DNA from 3 places in the Sanguibacter sp. HDW7 genome. Region 3 is predicted to be linked to each of the others. Evidence: predicted binding sites of a transcription regulator. Region 3 holds the regulator's gene; each other region holds the start of a gene.
The links. The regulator LexA, encoded in region 3, represses DNA repair genes until DNA is damaged. The targets are predictions, from matches to a motif close to TCGAACANNTGTTCGA.
Positions count from the first base shown of each region.

Region 1: uvrA (excinuclease ABC subunit UvrA) is a predicted target of LexA. The motif match lies at 5,286-5,301, and genes of this name have one in related genera.
Region 2: G7063_RS15280 (HNH endonuclease signature motif containing protein) is a predicted target of LexA. The motif match lies at 2,355-2,370, and genes of this name have one in related genera.

Region 1 covers NZ_CP049862.1:1,578,854-1,585,135, forward strand. The annotation lists gene G7063_RS07365 (choice-of-anchor A family protein) at 1-1,224, opposite strand, end outside; gene uvrB (excinuclease ABC subunit UvrB) at 1,448-3,529, shown strand; gene G7063_RS07375 (TerC family protein) at 3,761-4,864, shown strand; gene G7063_RS07380 (YciI family protein) at 4,941-5,225, opposite strand; gene uvrA (excinuclease ABC subunit UvrA) at 5,332-6,282, shown strand, end outside.
Region 2 covers NZ_CP049862.1:1,989,927-1,996,208, reverse strand. The annotation lists gene G7063_RS15280 (HNH endonuclease signature motif containing protein) at 1-2,087, opposite strand, end outside; gene dnaG (DNA primase) at 2,507-4,453, shown strand; tRNA gene G7063_RS09245 (tRNA-Ile) at 4,520-4,593, shown strand; gene G7063_RS09240 (MFS transporter) at 4,598-5,935, opposite strand; gene G7063_RS09235 (hypothetical protein) at 6,104-6,282, shown strand, end outside.
Region 3 covers NZ_CP049862.1:1,363,636-1,369,917, forward strand. The annotation lists gene G7063_RS06370 (ATP-dependent DNA helicase) at 1-1,568, shown strand, start outside; gene G7063_RS06375 (L-lactate dehydrogenase) at 1,626-2,615, shown strand; gene lexA (transcriptional repressor LexA) at 2,699-3,433, opposite strand; gene G7063_RS06385 (LysM peptidoglycan-binding domain-containing protein) at 3,631-3,999, shown strand; gene nrdR (transcriptional regulator NrdR) at 4,082-4,582, shown strand; gene G7063_RS06395 (DUF5302 domain-containing protein) at 4,678-4,854, shown strand; gene serA (phosphoglycerate dehydrogenase) at 4,959-6,155, opposite strand; gene G7063_RS06405 (AAA family ATPase) at 6,222-6,282, opposite strand, start outside.

The sequences.
Region 1 (6,282 bases), 220 kb from region 3:
GCTGGTGGCCGTGGGCGTCGGGGTGGGCGTGCCCGTGCTGGTGGCCGTGGGCGTCGGGGTCGACGTGCCCGTGGGGGTGACCGTCGGCGTGGGGCTCGAACCCGGGAGCGTGCCGGTGAACGGGTACGCGTGAAGCTCGTTGCCGCCGCTGCCCGCGTGGACGAGGTTGCCCGCGACGAAGATACGGCCGTTGGCGCCCGGGATGGTGATCGTCGTCGTCGACGCAGGGTTGCCGACCATGATCGAGCCGGTCGTCTGTGCGCTGCCCGAGAAGGCGACGGTCGTCGCGTCGGGAACATTCCACAGGATGTTACGTGAGACGCGGGCCGTGGCCGTGGTGGCGCTGTCCACACCGTTGAGCTTGACGTCGACGGTGCCCGTGCCGGGGACGTTGATGATGACCGTCGCGCCCGCGGGGATGCCACCGAAGGTGAGGTCCTGGGCAGGGGCCGCGCCGGTCCCGGTGTGGACCGGGTAGGTGAAGACCTGCAGCATCGAGGTGCCGTCGCCCGTCGCCTTGAGGTAGGGCCCGTCCGGGGCGATGGTTCCCGTCGTGGGCAGCGCCTTGAGGGAGGCGGAGCGGGCCGTGAGGTTCGTCACCGCGTTGTCGTACAGCGCGCCGATACCGGCGCGCTTGACGACGCCGCCAGCAGGCTGGCCCGGAAGGGACTGGAAGCTTGGCGTGCCCGTGAGCGTGCCGCTGTGGGCGATCCAGTAGGGGTAGTTGGTGGAGCCCGCGAAGCTCACGACCGTGAGCTTCGTCGTCACCGTGAGGTTGCCGCCGACCTGGAGGACCTCGGTGCCGGGAGGGGCCACGATGCGCGAGCCGACGCCTGCGATGCCGAAGTAGTAGTCGGGATTCTGCGCGAACGTCGCATTGCCCCGCACGATCATGCGGCCCTCGGCCTCGGTCGCGCCCGCGGTTGCCGTGAAGTCTCCGCCGACGAACGTGTTGATCGCGTTGTCGTTGTGGATCGGGTTGCCGTTGGAGTTGATGATCGTGTCGAGCTCCGCGCTCGTCGGGCACGGGAACAGCGCGTCCGTCGAGGTGATGCATCCACCCGGCGTGCCGTCGGTCTCGGCGGCGGGGGCTGCGAAGGCGTCGGTCACGGCGATCGAGCCGAGGGCCCCACCGACGGCGAGTGCCACGACGCCCACGGCGGCGAGTGCTCGTCGGGTGGTCTGCCAGCGGGAGGTGCGCAGGTTTGTGGTGAGGGTGCTCATCGTGCTCCGGGGTGGTCGGCGTTGGTAAGGAAGGATAACTAAGTCAAGGGTAGTGAGAGTTCGTCTGGTTGCGCTAGATGCTGACGCTGCGTCTCGGGTGATGTTTGACCAGCGACCCGACGCGGAGCCGGTGCTGCGACGCGCAGTTGTGTCACCACGGGTCGTCGAACGTCGTTCGCGGGCGTCAGGCGGGATTGTCGGAGGCTCGGCGTACCGTTGCACCATGCGCCCCAAGACCGATCTGCAGCGGACCGTCGCCCCCTTCGAGGTCGTGTCCGAGTACACGCCCGCGGGGGACCAGCCGACGGCGATCGCGCAGCTGACGGAGCGGCTCAACGCAGGGGAGAAGGACATCGTCCTGCTCGGCGCGACCGGCACGGGCAAGAGCGCGACGACCGCCTGGCTCATCGAGCAGGTGCAGCGCCCGACGCTCGTCATGGCACCCAACAAGACGCTCGCTGCTCAGCTCGCGACGGAGTTCCGCGAGCTGCTCCCCAACAACGCGGTCGAGTACTTCGTCTCGTACTACGACTACTACCAGCCCGAGGCGTACATCGCGCAGACGGACACCTATATCGAAAAGGACTCCGCGATCAACGACGAGGTCGAGCGGCTGCGCCACTCGGCCACGAACTCGCTGCTCACGCGGCGTGACGTCATCGTCGTCGCGTCCGTCTCCTGCATCTACGGCCTCGGCACGCCCCAGGAGTACGTCGAGCGTATGCAACGGCTCGACGTCGGCGACCAGATCGACCGTGACGGCCTCCTGCGGCGGTTCGTCGAGATGCAGTACACGCGCAACGACCTCGCCTTCACGCGCGGCACGTTCCGCGTCCGCGGCGACACGGTCGAGATCATCCCCGTCTACGAGGAGCTTGCGATCCGCATCGAGTTCTTCGGCGACGAGATCGAGGCGATCCACACGCTGCACCCGCTCACGGGCGACATCGTCACGACCGTCCCGTCGATCCACATCTTCCCCGCGACCCACTACGTCGCCGGGCCCGAGCGCATGGAGCGCGCGATCGCCGGCATCGAGTCCGAGCTCGAGGCGCGACTTGCCGACCTCGAACGTCAGGGCAAGCTCCTCGAGGCCCAGCGCCTGCGCATGCGCACGACGTACGACATCGAGATGATGCGCCAGGTCGGCAGCTGCTCCGGCATCGAGAACTACTCGCGGCACATCGACGGCCGCGAGGCGGGCACGCCGCCGCACACGCTCCTCGACTACTTCCCCGACGACTTCCTCCTCGTCATCGACGAGTCGCACGTCACCGTCCCGCAGATCGGCGCGATGTACGAGGGCGACATGTCGCGCAAGCGCAACCTCGTCGACTTCGGCTTCCGCCTCCCGAGCGCGATGGACAACCGGCCCCTGCGCTGGGAGGAGTTCGTCGACCGGATCGGCCAGACCGTCTATCTCTCGGCGACCCCGGGCGACTACGAGCTCGGACTCTCCGACGGCGTCGTCGAGCAGATCATCCGCCCGACGGGCCTCATCGACCCCGAGGTCGTCGTCAAGCCCACCAAGGGGCAGATCGACGACCTCCTCGAGGAGATCCGCACGCGCGTCGAGAAGGAGGAGCGCGTCCTCGTCACGACGCTCACCAAGAAGATGGCCGAGGACCTCACCGACTACTTCCTCGACAAGGGCGTGCGGGTCCGGTACCTCCACTCCGAGGTGGACACGCTCGCGCGCGTCGAGCTGCTGCGCGACCTCCGCCTCGGCGTCTACGACGTCCTCGTCGGCATCAACCTCCTGCGCGAGGGCCTCGACCTGCCCGAGGTCTCGCTCGTCGCGATCCTCGACGCCGACAAGGAAGGCTTCCTGCGCTCCGCGAAGTCCCTCATCCAGACGATCGGCCGCGCGGCCCGCAACGTCTCCGGCCAGGTCCACATGTATGCGGACAAGATCACGCCCGCCATGCAGACCGCCCTCGAGGAGACCGAACGCCGCCGCGAGAGGCAGATCGCCTACAACACCGAGCGCGGCATCGACCCGCAGCCTCTCCGCAAGAAGATCGCCGACGTCACCGACATGCTCGCGCGCGAGGACCTCGACACCGCCGAGCTCCTCGCCGGCGGCTACCGCAAGACGCCCGCCGGCCGCGGCAAGAACGCCGCAGCGAGCTCGGAGCGCCCCGCGGTCTCCGCGGCGGGCGACCTCGCAAGCCTCGTCCAGGAGCTCACCGACCAGATGCACGCAGCGGCTGGCGAGCTCCAGTTCGAGCTCGCCGCACGGCTGCGCGACGAGATCTCCGGGCTCAAGAAGGAGCTGCGCCAGATGCGGGCCGCGACCGAGTGAGGCTGGCGCCACGCCGGCCGTGACGCGGCTCATGCCGCGCGGGACCAAGGTCACCGGTTAGCATGGACGAGTTGGAGGGGAGTATCCCCATCACGATGGTGTCGTCATCACGGCAGGCTCCGTAGCCTCCCCGGTGCCATCGGTCCGGACTCAGCGCATGCGCGCCGGGCGGGAGAGACCTCCGGTACATCGTGCTACGTACCGGAGGAAAACTCGGTGCTCGACATCCATATGTCCGTGTGGCTCATCTCCGCAGCCGCTGTCCTCGGCCTCATCATCTTCGACTTCTACGCGCACGTCCGGACGCCCCACGCGCCGACGTTCAAGGAGTCGGCGATCTGGTCCGCCGTCTACATCGCGCTCGCGATCGTCTTCGGCATCGTCTTCATGGTCATCGTCGGCCCCGAGCACGGCGGTGAGTTCTTCGCGGGCTACATCACCGAGAAGAGCCTCTCGGTCGACAACCTCTTCGTCTTCCTGCTCATCATGACGTCGTTCCGCGTGCCGCGGGAGAACCAGCAGAAGGTCCTCCTCGTCGGCGTCGCGATCGCCCTCATCATGCGGACGATCTTCATCCTCCTCGGCGCAGCCGCGCTCAACGCCTGGTCCTGGGTCTTCTACCTCTTCGGCGCGATCCTCCTGTGGACCGCCTGGAAGCAGGTCCAGCCCGAGTCCGACCACGAGGACAAGGTCCCCGGCGGAGCAATCGTCGCTCTCTTCAAGAAGATGGTCCCGACCGTCGACGAGTACAACTCCGACAAGCTCACCGTGAAGAAGAACGGCAAGCGCTTCCTCACGCCGATGTTCCTCGTCATGGTCGCGATCGGCTTCACCGACCTCCTCTTCGCGCTCGACTCGATCCCCGCGATCTACGGCCTCACGCAGGAGCCCTACGTCGTCTTCATGGCGAACGCGCTCGCGCTCCTGGGCCTACGCCAGCTCTACTTCCTCATCGGCGGGCTCCTGGACAGGCTCGTCTACCTTGCCCAGGGCCTCGGCGTCATCCTCGCGTTCATCGGCTTCAAGCTCATCTTCCACGCGATGCACGTCAACGAGCTCCCCTTCATCAACGGCGGCAAGCACATCGAGTGGGCCCCAGAGATCGGCATCGCGACCTCGCTGACCGTCATCATCGGCACCCTCGTCATCGTCACCGTCGCGAGCCTCTGGAAGACGCGCCGCGACGCGGCCAAGGGCACCACCGACTCCGACGGCAAGCCCCACCTGCCTGCGCCTGCCCACGAGGGCGAGGCCGCGCCTGTCACGGCAGGGACGGCCGCGACGGAGGCGTCAGGCACGTCGGCCGAAACCCCGGACGACACAGACGCGCGCTGACCTGTCGCACGCACGAACGCCGGAGGGCGGTGGCTTGTGCCACCGCCCTCCGGCGTTCGTGTGCTGCGAGGCGGGCTCAGGCGAGCTCTGCCCACGGGCCGATCACGGGGTTCCACGTCGCGGACTCGACGGACGCGATGACGCCCGCTGCCGCGAACGGGTCGCGCGCGAGGAGCGCGTCGAGCGCGTCGACGTCCGGCGCGACGAGCAGGAGCAGCGCGCGGCCGCCCTCGAGCGGCCCCGATGCGAGGAGCGACCCGGCGTCGAGGCACGAGCGCAGGAATGCGCGGTGCTCAGGGCGCACGGCGTCGAGCGTCGGCGTGTCGTCGGTATACGTGTACTGCACGGCGTAGACGGTCATCCCGCCATCCTGGCAGGGGAGCTGTCGACGTGGTGGACGCGTCCGCGGTGCGACGTGACGTCGAACACGTGTGCGAAAGTGCGGTTCTCTGCACTACGATGGCGGGGTGAGTGATCGTCTCGTCGTCCAGGGCGCCCGTGAGCACAACCTCCGGGGCGTCGACCTCGACCTACCCCGTGACAGGCTCATCGTCTTCACGGGCCTCTCAGGGTCCGGAAAGTCGTCGCTCGCGTTCGACACGATCTTCGCCGAGGGGCAGCGCCGCTACGTCGAGTCGCTCTCGGCGTACGCGCGGCAGTTCCTCGGGCAGATGGACAAGCCTGACGTCGACTTCATCGAGGGCCTCTCGCCCGCGGTCTCGATCGACCAGAAGTCGACGAACCGGAACCCGCGATCGACCGTCGGCACGATCACCGAGGTGTACGACTACCTGCGTCTCCTGTTCGCGCGCGCCGGGACGCAGCACTGCCCCGTCTGCGGCGAACGCGTCGCCTCCCAGACCCCGCAGCAGATCGTCGACCGGCTGCTCGAGCTGCCGGAGGGCACGCGCTACCAGGTCCTCGCCCCTGTCGTCCGCGGACGCAAGGGGGAGTACGCGGAGCTCTTCAAGGAGCTTCAGACCAAGGGCTTCGCCCGTGCGCGCGTCGACGGCGAGGTCGTCCAGCTCACGGATCCGCCGCAGCTCGAGAAGAAGCTCAAGCACTCGATCGAGGTCGTCGTCGACCGCCTCGTCGCACGGGAGGGCGTCCAGCGCCGACTCACCGACTCCGTCGAGACGGCGCTCGGGCTGGCAGGCGGTCTCGTCCTCGTCGAGCTCGTCGACCTGCCGGCCGACGACCCCGAGCGCGAGCGCCGCTTCTCCGAGCACCGCGCGTGCCCCAACGACCACGAGCTCACTCTCGACGAGATCGAGCCGCGCACCTTCTCCTTCAACGCACCCTACGGCGCGTGCCCCGAGTGCACGGGCATCGGCGTGCGGCTCGAGGTCGACCCCGAGCTCATCGTCCCCGACGAGGAGCGCACGCTTCGCGAGGGCGCGATCGCCCCGTGGGCACAG
Region 2 (6,282 bases), 630 kb from region 3:
GGTCGTCGGCAGCCCGGGAACTGGCAAGTCTCGTCCCGCAGCTGCAGGAACGTACGCAGAGGCGCCGGGACGGCATAGGTGTCCCGAGACATGTCGAGCGCGACACCCGTGACGGGGTCCGTGAGGACCCGGCGGAGCGATGACGCGTTCGCGACGAGCGCGAGAGCCGTGGCATCGTCGATCGGGCCGTGGCCGACCAGCTCCGAGGCGAGGGTGCGCGGAGCTGTGCCCATTAGCTCGGCCTCGTGAGCCGGCGCGTCCCCTGCTGCGTCCGACGTCGTAGTTCCACGCGCAACGGCGGCAGCGTCCGCGGTTCGACCCGCCTCGGTCGCGGGAGCGAGCGTGACGTCGCGAGCTGCACGTGCTGCGGGTGCAGCCGACGCCACCCGCGAATCCTCGGCGGCCCGCGCAGCTGCGAGCAGGAGGGTGTGCGGGACCGTCACCGCGACCGTCGGGCGGATGCCATGGACGTCGACGTCGGTCGCTGACGACCGGACGTTGGCGACGTCGTCAGCGGTCGCGTGGTACTCGGCCGCCACGAGCCGACGCTCCTGAGGAGAGCGCGCGAGGGCTGCGCGTGCCGACTCGTCGGCCGGGACCTTGGTCCGAAGATCCGTGGGCACGGCGTTGCCGTTGTCGTTGCCGTCGCTTCTCGCAGGTACGGCAGCGCCGGTTCCTCCGGTGCTGATTACTTCGGCGCTGGTCTCTGCGGGTCCGGTTCCGGTCCTGGTCCCGTTGTCGGTGCTGGACTTGGTGCGGGTCTTGGTTCCGGTGCCATTGTCGGTCTTGGTGCCGGTGCCAGTCCCGGTGTTGATCCCGGTGCCGGTACCCGGGCCAGTCCCAGTCCCGGTACAGGTGTCGGCCACGATGCCTGTGTCGGGCTCGATCGTTGATAGAGGCGCAGCGGGGGAGGTCGTGGTGGGAGGACCTGTGGGTGGTGGTGCGGTGGTGCAGGGCTCGGCGGTCTCGGGCGCGGACGCATCCCGGTACCTCTCCTCGACCGGGTAGTTGTCCGTTCGGAGATCGTCGGCGTCCCTCACATCGGGGCCGAACAGCGATTGGGGCTCCTCCGCAGGAGCCACGAGTGCCTCGGGTGCGAGCGGCGGCGCCGTCGCGAGGCAGTAGTCGGCGAGGACGTCTGCCCGGAGCTGCGCGAGCGTCCGTGGCTCGTCGGGTCCCTGGGACGCGACCCCGGCGGCGGTGAGCCGATCGAAGACTGCCGCGCCCACAACTGTCGGCAGGTGCGCCGTGAGCCAGCACATGCCGTCCTGACCCGGCTCGAGCGTGACGTACCGGCCCGCGCGCGCCTTGCGGTGACGTCGTTCGCGCGAACCCGGGTGCGCGAGCTCGCGGTGCTTGCGCGCCCAGGCGCGCAGCTCCGGGGGAGTGCGTTCTGCGGCCTCCTGCGCGAGGACGGCCCCGAACTCGGCCCGCAGCTCCTGCGGCACCGATGCTGCCTCGTCGGCGAGAACCCCGACGTGCCTGGCCGATATCGTCCCCGAGGCGAGCGCCCCGAGCGCGGTCGGGTGCTCGCGCACGACCGTCCGGGCCAGGTCCCAGGCCGAGCCGACCTGGGACTCGGTCGTGCGGGTGCGCGTCGCGATCTCCGCTGCGCCCGAGCGGCGGACCGCCATGAGGTCGCTCGCACGTTCCTTGGCCACCGTGCCGCCCGCGCGCTCGTCCCACACGGTCGACACGGCGACCGCCGAGAGCGCGTCGAGCAGTGCGTACGAGCGCAGCTTCTGCGCCTCGACCTGGCGGATTGCGTCCTCGGCCGCCTCGATCGCGCGGACGACCGACGCGGTCGTCTCCTCGAGCTTGCGCTGCCACGCCGCGAAGTCTGTGCGCGACGTGAAGCGGGGTGGCGCGATCGACGCGACGAAGCGACTGAACGCGGCCTCGTCGCCGAGCCTCGGCGGAGCCCCCGCGTCCCCGCCCGCGTCTGACTCGCCGGACGAGCCTGCACCAGGTGCCGACCCGTCTGCCGAGCCTGAGCCGTCCGTCGAGCCCGACTTCTCGTTCGGACCCGACCCCTCAGCCGCGCCTCGCCCCTCAGCCGCGCCTCGCCCCTCAGCACTGCCTGACACGGCAGCCGGGTCCGACACGGCAGCCGGGTCCGACCCGTCAGGCGGGGCCGACCCGTCAGGCGGGCCCGATCCGTCAGCCGAGCCCGACTTCACGGCCGGGCTTGACCGAGAAGTCGGTCCTGCTCCAACCGTCGGGCCGGACGCGTCCGCCGAACCTGAGTCTCCGGCTGTGCCCGAACGCGCGTGAGCGCACGAGGCGGCCGCGGTGCCCGCAGCACCTGGCTCCGCCCCTTCGTCACGCTTGCAAGGGTTCATACCTCTACCGTATCGAACGTAAGTTCGACCTGCACCCGCAGCGAGAGATCTGTGGAGAACCCGATCGCACCTTGTCGACGGCGCAGCCTGTCCACAGGGCAGCCGCTCCCGCGTGCCCTCCACGACCAGCCCCGGCCTCGCGCCCGAGCAACTAGACTCGCCCCGTGGCCGGGTTGATCAAGCGGGAGGACGTCGACGCCGTTCGCGAGCGCGCACGCATCGAAGAGATAGTCGGCTCCTACGTCACGCTCAAGCCCGCCGGCGTCGGCTCGCAGAAGGGGCTGTGCCCCTTCCACGACGAGCGCACACCGTCGTTCCACGTCCGCCCGCAGGTCGGCCGCTGGCACTGCTTCGGCTGCGGCGAGGGTGGCGACGTCATCAGCTTCGTCCAGAAGGTCGACGGGCTCGGTTTCACCGAGGCCGTCGAGTACCTCGCGGGACGCGTCGGCATCACGCTCCGCTACGAGGAGGGTGGAGGGGCGCGCCGCGGCGAGGAGCCCGGGCGCCGTCAGCGGCTCGTCGAGGCCAACCGGACGGCCGCCCAGTATTTCGCCGAGCAGCTCTTCATGCCGGCCGCCGCCCCGGGCCGCGAGTTTCTCGCGCAGCGGTCCTTCGACCGCACCGTCGCCGAACAGTTCGGCGTGGGCTTCGCCCCGCAGGGGTGGAGCTCGCTCCTCACCCACCTGCGCGGACGCGGCTTCACCGAGGCCGAGCTCCTCGCGGCCGGTCTCGTCTCACAGGGCAACCGCGGCGTCTACGACAGGTTCCGGGGGCGCCTCGTCTGGCCGATTCGCGACGTCACGGGCGAGGTCATCGGCTTCGGCGCCCGCCGCCTCCTCGAGGAGGACCAGGGCCCCAAGTACCTCAACACCCCCGAGACCACGCTCTACAAGAAGTCGCAGGTCCTCTACGGCCTCGACCTCGCCAAGCGCGAGATCGCGCGCACCAAGCGCGTCGTCGTCGTCGAGGGCTACACCGATGTCATGGCGGCCCACCTCTCGGGCGTCGGACAGGCGATCGCCACGTGCGGCACGGCCTTCGGCTCCGACCACGTGCGCGTCGTCCGACGCCTCGTTGGTGACACGTCCTCGAGCGCGGGCGTCCAGCTCGCGGGCGGCGGCTCGACCGGCGGGGAGATCATCTTCACGTTCGACGGCGACGCCGCCGGCCAGAAGGCAGCCCTGCGCGCCTTCAACGAGGACCAGCGCTTCTACGCCCAGACGTTCGTCGCCGTCGAGCCGCACGGCATGGACCCGTGCGACTTGCGCCTCGCCCACGGTCCGGAGGCGGTGCAGGCGCTCATCGACGCCCGCGAGCCGCTCTTCGAGTTCGTCGTCCGCTCGACCCTGCGCGCGCACGACCTCGCGCACGCCGAGGGCCGCATCGCCGCGCTGCGCGCGTCGGCTCCCGTCGTCGCCGGCATCCGCGACCGCGCGCTGCGCTCCGAGTACGCGCGCCAGCTCGCGGGATGGCTCGGCATGGAGGCCGACGTCGTCCGTCGTGCCGTCCTGTCGGCCGAGCGCGCCCAGGGGCAGCCGCGGCACGCCGCCGACGACGTCCCGGCGGGCGCCGTCGTCGCCGACCCCGTCCCCGGTGGCCCCGGTGCGTCAGGCGGGTTCACCGTGCCCGACCGGCGCGACCCCGTGGCGCGCCTCGAACGACAGGTGCTCGAGGCCGTCCTCCAGCACCCCGCAGCAACTCCCGACGTGTTCGACGAGCTCGGCTCCGACGCCTTCTCCGTGCCCGCCTGGCGGGCCGTCCACGAGGCGATCCGCGCCGCCGGGGGAGTCCGCTCCGTCGGCGCCGTCGACCCCGCGCGCTGGGTCGCAGCCGTCGTCGAGGAGTCCGCCGGGCCCGTCGCGGGGCTCGTCGGCGAGCTCGCCGTGTCCCCGCTGCCCGAGGACCGCGAGAGCGCTGTCGGCGACTACGTCCGCGGCGTCGTCCACGCGCTCGTCGACATGCAGGTGACCCGGCGCATCGCCGACCAGCGCTCCGCGCTGCAGCGCACCGACGCCGAGCGCGACCCCGAGGCCTACCAGCAGGTCTTCGCCGAGCTGCTGCGGCTCGAGCAGCAGCGCAGACTGCTGCGCGAGGCGTCGATGGGGCAGTGAGGGAGATCGCGTGGTCCGGCGCGCGGGCGTCAGGACGGTAGATTGTCCCGGGGCCGCATGGCCCGCGGGGCGTTAGCTCAGTCGGTCAGAGCAGCGGACTCATAATCCGTCGGTCCTGGGTTCAAGCCCCAGACGCCCTACTCATCACAGCCGCACATCCACGACGTCGGACGCACCTGTTTCAGCGTCGCGCGCGACACCCGCGTCGTCGCCGCTCGTGCCCGACGCGTCGTCGTCGGCGATCTCTGCAGCCTCCCCGCGGACGTCCGCCGAGACCCCCGTCGCCCATCCCCGCCGCTCCCACGCCATCGACCCACCGAGCAGCGCGAGCCCGACGAGCGCGAGCGCGACCCCCACCCAGGCGGGTGCGAGGTACCCGAGACCTGCCGCGATGACGGCACCGCCGAGCGCCGCGCCGAGGGAGTTGCCGACGTTGAACGCGGCGTGGTTCGTCGCCGCGCCGAGCAGGGCGGCGTCGCCTGCGGCGGCGATGAGCCGGGACTGAACGGCCGGCAGCAGGAGGCTCGACGTGAACCCGAGGACGAATGTCGCGACGAAGATCCCGACGGCCGAGCCGCCCGCGAGGCCGACGAGCGCGAGCGCGCCGGCGTACGCGCCGAAGCCGACGACGGCCGCACGGTCGCGCGCCGCGTCGGCGTAACGTCCGCCGACGATGTTGCCGATGGTCATGCCGACGCCGACGACGGCAAGCAGCCACGGCACCGCGCCCTCGGTGAGCCCGGCCCGGCGCGTCGCGGTCTCGGCGAGGTAGGAGTACACGGCGAAGAACCCGCCGAAGCCGATGCACGCGACCGCGATCATGAGCCACAGCGAACCGCGGCGGAAGGCCGCGAGCTCGGTGCGCGGGTTGCGGTCCGGGTCGCCCGGGACGTACGGGACGGTGAGGCGCACCGCGACGAGTGCGACGGCGAAGACGCCGGCGACCGCGAGGTACGCGGGTCGCCAGCCCGCCGTCTGGCCGAGCCACGTCACGGCCGGCACGCCGACGACGTTCGCGACCGTGAGCCCCGACAGGGCGAGCGCGATGCCCTGGCCCTGCTTGCCGGGCCCCATGATGCGTGCTGCGAGCAGGGACGCGACCCCGAAGTACGCGCCGTGCGGCAGGCCCGCGACGAAGCGTGCGACGAGCGTCGACGAGAACGTCGGCAAGAGGGCCGACGCGGCAGTCCCCGCGACGAACGCGACGAGTAGCCAGAGCGTCAGGCGCGTGTGCGAGGCGCGTGCCGCGAGCGCCGCGAGCGTCGGCGCGCCGACCACGACGCCGAGCGCGTACGCGCTGATGAGCCAGCCTGCGTGCGCGATCGCGACCTCGGGGGCGGACGCGAAGCCGGGCACGAGCTCGGCGGCGATCTGCGGGAGCATGCCCATCGACGCGAACTCGGAGCAGCCGATTCCGAAGCCGCCGAGCGCGAGCGCGAGCAGGGCGAGCGCGCGACGGCGCGGGGAGAGCTGGACGGGCACGGTGTCACCTTCGGACGACGGGTGGGGGCGAGCCCACGTCGTCGTGCGGCCGGGAGCCATCGTACGACGCGCCCCGTCCGCTCCTCCTTGCTCTCCGCAGTGCGGAGTGCCCGTGAGACGGGACGCGTCGTCCCGCGAGCACACCTTGTCGCGGGCTACCGTGGAGCCATGGCACTCCTCCGCAGGCACCTTCCTGCCGCCCAGCTCGACCTCGCCCGCCGGACCGTCGGCGAGAAGGCCGTCGCCGGGACGCGTGTCGAGGTCCTGCCCGACGGCGTCGCGCCGCGCGACGACGTGCGCGTCGAGGACCTCCCCGAGCGCTGGGCGCTCGCCACCGCGCACCACGT
Region 3 (6,282 bases):
ACGGACCGCGCGACGAGAGCGCGATCAAGCGCCTCGGCCGTGAGGTCGTGAGGCTGCGCGAGTGGTCCCAGGAGACGACGACGGGCGACCGTGACGACCTCGTGCCGGGAGTGAGCGCGCGGGCGTGGCGGCAGGTGTCCGTGACGAAGATGGAGTGCCTGGGCTCCAGGTGCCCCCTCGTCGAGCAGTGCTTCCCCGAACGGGCGCGGGCGCTCGCGCGCGAGGCTGACGTCGTCGTGACGAACCACGCGATGCTCGGCATCGCGGCCTCGGGCTCGCCGGGAGTCCTGCCCGAGCACTCGGCGCTCGTCGTCGACGAGGCGCACGAGCTCACGGACCGCATCACGAACCAGGCGACGCTCGAGCTCTCGACGCTCTCGATCGACCAGGCGGCGCGGCTCGCGCGGCGCCAGGGAATCGGGACGGCGGCGCTCGACCGTGCGGCCGCCGACCTTGGCGCGCTGCTCATGGACCTGCCCGAGGGGCGCTTCCCGCACGGCCTGCCCGAGGGCGTGAGCGCGGCCGTCGGTGCCGTGCGCGACGAGGCGCGCGAGCTCGTCACCGCGCTCAAGCCCGAGCCCAAGGCGGACGCCGACGGCGCGCTCAAGGTCGCGCAGGCCGGCATGCTCATCCTCTTCGAGACGGCCGAGCGCATGGCCGCGGACCCGTCGGGCCACGACGTCCTGTGGTGCTCGCGCGGCTCGTGGGAGGCGGGTGGTGCGACGCGCCTCCACGTCGCGCCCATGAGCGTCTCGGGCCTCGTGCGGACGTCGCTGCTCGCGGAGCGCACGGGAGTCTTCACGTCGGCGACGCTGAGCCTCGGCGGGTCCTTCGAGCACGTCGCGCGCTCGCTCGGCCTCGGCTCGGCCGGCGGCGACGGGCCCGAGGCGCGCTGGGACGGCATCGACGTCGGCACACCCTTCGACTACGCCAAGCAGGGCATCCTCTACATCGCGAAGCACCTGCCCGCGCCGGGCCGCGAACCCGCGACGGAGGCGCAGCTCGACACGATCGCGGAGCTCGTCGAGGCCGCGGGCGGTCGCACGCTCGGGCTCTTCTCGTCCCGACGCGCCGCCGAGACCGTCGCGGCCGCGATGCGCGAGCGGCTCGACGTTCCCGTGCTGTGCCAGGGCGACGACGTCCTGCCGACGCTCGTCAAGCAGTTCGCCGAGGACGAGGCGACGTGCCTCTTCGGAACGCTCTCTCTGTGGCAGGGCGTCGACGTGCCTGGGCGCTCGTGCAGCCTCGTCCTCATCGACCGCATCCCCTTCCCGCGGCCCGACGACCCCGTGCGCTCCGCGCGGACCGAGGCAGTCGCCGCAGCGGGTGGCAACGGCTTCATGTCGGTGTCGGCGACGCACGCGGCGCTCCTGCTCGCGCAGGGCGCAGGTCGCCTCGTGAGGACCTCGACGGACCGCGGCGTCGTCGCGGTGCTCGACTCACGCCTCGCGACCGCGCGCTACGGCAGCTTCCTCACGCGCTCGATGCCCCCGCTGTGGCCGACGACCGACCGCGCGACGGTCCTCGGCGCCCTGAGACGGCTCACCGAGGGCGAGCCCGCTCGCTAGGCTGGACCAGGACCTGCGGGCCGCTCGCGCGACCCGCTGCTCAACCCTGGAGGAACGATGCCGAACATCACGCCGCACCCCGACGAGCACACGGCGCTGCGCACGACCAAGCTGGCCGTCGTGGGAGCAGGAGCCGTCGGCTCGACGCTCGCCTACGCGGCGCTCATGCGCGGCGCGGCGCGCACGGTCGCGCTCATGGACATCAACGCCGCCAAGGTCGAGGCGGAGGTGCTCGACCTCTCGCACGGCGTGCAGTTCGTGCCAGAGGCCCAGGTCATCGGCTCGGCCGACGTCGAGGTCTGCGCGGACGCCGACGTCGTCGTCGTCACGGCGGGCGCGAAGCAGAGGCCGGGGCAGACCCGGACCGAGCTCGCGGGCGCGACGATCGACCTCATGAAGAAGATCCTCCCGGGGCTCGTCGAGGCCGCGCCGAACGCCGTCTACATCATGGTGACGAACCCGGTCGACGTCGTGACGTACGCGTCGTTGAAGATCTCGGGCCTGCCGCCGAGCCAGATGTTCGGCTCGGGCACGGTGCTCGACACCTCGCGCCTGCGCTTCCTCATCGCGCAGCACTGCGGCGTCGCGGTGCGCAACGTCCACGCCTACATCGCGGGCGAGCACGGCGACACCGAGATCCCGCTGTGGGACTCCGCGACGATCGGTGGCGTGCCGCTCCTCGAGTGGAACCGTCAGTCGGAGCACCACGGACCGCTCACGCACGACGACCGCGCGCGCATCGCAGACGAGGTCGTCAACTCGGCGTACAAGATCATCGAGGGCAAGGGCGCGACGAACTACGCGGTCGGGCTCGCGGGCACGCGCATCATCGAGGCGATCCTCACGAACGAGCACTCGGTCCTTCCGGTCTCCTCGCTCCTCACGGACTACTACGGGATCTCCGACGTGTGCCTGTCCGTCCCGTCGATCGTCGGGCGTCGCGGCGTGTACGAGCAGCTGCAGGTGCCGCTGTCGGACGCCGAGTACGACGGCCTCAAGGCGTCGGCGGACCACCTGCGTGCGGTCGCACGCGAGTTCGGATTCTGAGCACCACGGCAGCATGACGAAGGCCCCCTCCGCGGAGGGGGCCTTCGTCATGCTGCCGTGGTCGCTGTCCGGGTGCGGTCGGGCTACAGGGAGCGCAGCACCGAGACGACGCGGCCGAGGACCTGTGCGCCGTCGCCGGGGATGGGCGCGTACGCGGAGTTCTGCGGCAGCAGCCAGACGTGGCCGGACGTGCGTTTGAACGTCTTGACCGTCGCCTCGCCGTCGATCATCGCGGCGACGATCTCGCCGTTCTCGGCGACGGGCTGACGCCGGACGACGACCCAGTCGCCGTCGCAGATCGCCGCGTCGATCATCGAGTCGCCCTGGACCTTGAGCATGAAGAGCTCGCCGTCGCCGACGAGCTGGCGGGGCAGGGGGAAGACGTCCTCGACGACCTGCTCGGCGAGGATCGGGCCGCCTGCGGCGATGCGGCCGACGAGCGGGACGTACGACGGGGTGGGGCGCGAGTCGTCCTCGGCGGCGGAGTCGTGGACGATCCGCGGCCGGGCGTCCGGCTCGACCGGGGAGGGCACCGACGTGGCGACGACGCGGGCGTCGTCCGCCTGGACGATCTCGAGCGCGCGCGGGCTGTGGGGGTCGCGGCGGATATAGCCCTTGCGCTCGAGTGCCTCGAGCTGGTGCTTGACGCTCGACGGGCTCGTGAGTCCGACGGACCGACCGATCTCGCGCATCGTCGGGGGGTAGCCACGCTCGTCGAGCGACGCGCGGATGCACTCGAGCACCGCGCGCTGGCGTCCCGTGAGCGCCCGCGTCACGGGAAGGTCGGGCCCGGTGGGCCCGGAGGCGGTCTGCGTCACGTGCTGCTCCCTCGTCGACCCCCGAATGTCGGAGGCTCGTGGTCGGCTGTCCTTCGTCAGCCTAGGGGAGGACACCGGCGGGTTCAAACATCCGTTCGAGCGTGTCTCGACATCCGTGGCGGACCCTGCTAGAAATAGAACAGCAGTTCGACGAACAGGCGTTCGAGGTTCACCTCGACCGACGGAGGAGCACCGAGATGAGCACCATGAGCCTGGCGGCCTCGCCCCGCATTGCCCGTGCCGCTGCGCCGGCGCCCGAGCTTGCGCCGCTCCGGATCACGCGCCGTGGACGCATCGTCCTCGGTCTGCTCGTGTCCGCGGTCCTCGGTTCCGGAGCGCTCGTGTTCGCGAACGGGGCGACGGCCGACGCCCCTGCGGGGGCGCAGGCGGTGACGGTCCGTACGGTTGGTGCAGGGGAGTCGCTGTGGGCCATCGCCTCGTCCGTCACGGCGCCCGGGGCTGACGTGCGCGACGCGCTGCAGGAGATCGCACGGCTCAACGGCCTCACGGGTTCGAGCCTCGCGGCGGGTCAGCAGCTCGTCGTCCCTGTCGTCGACGCAGACTGAGGAGCGGCGCGCCGCCTTGCGTGGCGCGGGGCGTGGGCCTATCGTCGCGATGCCCCCCGAAGTGACATCCCCGAGGACGCACATGCACTGCCCGTTCTGCCGGAACCCCGACTCCCGCGTCGTCGACTCACGCACGTCCGACGACGGGCTCTCGATCAAGCGCCGTCGCCAGTGCCCCGAGTGCGGCCGGCGCTTCTCGACGGTCGAGACCTCGAGCCTCACGGTGGTCAAGCGCTCCGGTGCGACCGAGCCCTTCTCGCGCGACAAGGTCGTCGCGGGCGTCCGCAAGGCGTGCCAGGGCCGTCCCGTGAGCGACGACGACCTCGCGCTGCTCGCGCAGCGTGTCGAGGAGTCGATCCGAGGCTCTGGCAGCGCTGAGATCGACGCCAACGAGATCGGGCTCGCGATCCTCGGGCCGCTCCGCGAGCTCGACGTCGTCGCCTACCTCCGCTTCGCGAGCGTCTATCAGGACTTCGGCTCGCTCGAGGACTTCGAGGCCGCGATCACCCTGCTCCGCGCGGACCGCGAGGGAGCCACGCTCCCCGCGGGCCAGGACGCCGAGAGCGACGCGCCCGAGGCGTGAGGGCGGGCGTCCGCGCCGCGCAAAAGGTTGGCGTCGAGCCTGTCGACGCGAGAAGGTGGAGTGCCGCACCCGCGGCCGTTCCCAAGGAGGCGCCCATGGCTGACCACGACGACCGATCCGTCCCTGAGGACGTCAAGGAGAAGTTCCGTGCGGCGCTCGCCGCGAAGAAGGGCAACGACCGCACTGCGGAGCGGGCCGCGAACACCGGGGCCGTCCACGGTTCCGAGACGAGCGGCAGCACGCAGCGGACGTTCCGCCGCAAGTCCGGCTGAGCCGACGACCGTCCGTCGCGACAGTCACGATGCTCGCGACGCCACAGGGCCCGCGCTCCCCGTGAGGGGAACGCGGGCCCTGTGGCGTTCGCGGGAGGCGGGTCCTAGTCGAGGACGCGGAGCCGCACCGTCTCGTCGAGCTGCGTGAGCTCGGCGATCGCGTCGGCGGACACGTCGGAGCCCGCGTCGGTGACGACGTAGCCGATGTCGCCGCGCGTCCCGAGGAGCTGGCCCTCGATGTTGACGTCGTGCGCGGCGAGGATCTGGTTGACCTTCGCGAGCACGCCGGGCACGTTCCGATGGAGATAGGCGACGCGGCTCGCGCCCGTGTTCTCGAGAGCGAGGTTCGGCAGGTTGACCGAGAGGGTCGTCGAGCCCGTCGTGAGGTAGTCACGGATCTTCGTCGCGACGAACTGGCCGATCGCCTCCTGCGCCTCCTCGGTGGAGCCGCCGGTGTGCGGGGTGAGGATGACGTTCGGCAGGCCCTGGAGCTCGGAGACGAACGGGTCACCCTTGCGCTTGGGCTCGACCGGGAAGACGTCGACCGCCGCGCCCGCGATGCGGCCCGCGAGGATCTCGTCGCGGAGCGCCGCGTAGTCGGGGACGAAGCCGCGCGAGAGGTTGAGGAACAGCGAGCCCTGCTTCATGCGGGCGAAGTGCTCGGCGGTGAACATGCCGGCGTTGCCCGCGCGACCGTCGACATGGAGCGTGACGATGTCGGCGACCTCGAGCAGCTCCTCGAGCGTCTCCATGCGGCGCGCGTTGCCGAGCGCGAGCTTCTCGGCGGAGTCGTAGAAGACGACCGACATGCCGAGGTTCTCGGCGAGGACCGAGAGCTGGGTGCCGATGTTGCCGTAGCCGATGATGCCGAGGGTGCGACCGCGGATCTCGTGCGCGCCGGTCGCGGACTTGTTCCACACGCCCGCGTGCATCTCGTCGTTGAAGACGGTGAGACGGCGAGTGAGCGAGATGATGTCGGCGATGGCGATCTCGACGACCGAGCGCGTGTTGGAGAACGGCGCGTTGAAGGTCGCGATGCCACGGGTCGCGGCCGCGGCGAGGTCGATCTGGTTGGTCCCGATGCAGAACGCACCGATGACGCTGAGCTGCGGTGCGTGCTCGAGCACGCGCGCGGTCACCGTCGTCTTGGACCGGATGCCGAGGATGTCGACACCGTCGAGTGCTGCGATGAGGTCGTCCTCGTCGAGGGCGCCGGTGCGGTTGACGACCTTGATCCCGTGGGACTGCAGGATCTGGGTCGCGAGCGGATGGAGGTTCTCGAGGAGAAGGGCGGTAGGCACGGGGCCAGTATCGACCCGTCCGGTGGCCGGTCCAAACCGGGTCCGCACCATGGAACGGGCGTCTCCTCAGCGCTTCGCGACGGCGTCCGCGATGCGCGGTGGGAGGTCGTGGGAGTGGACGAGGTGC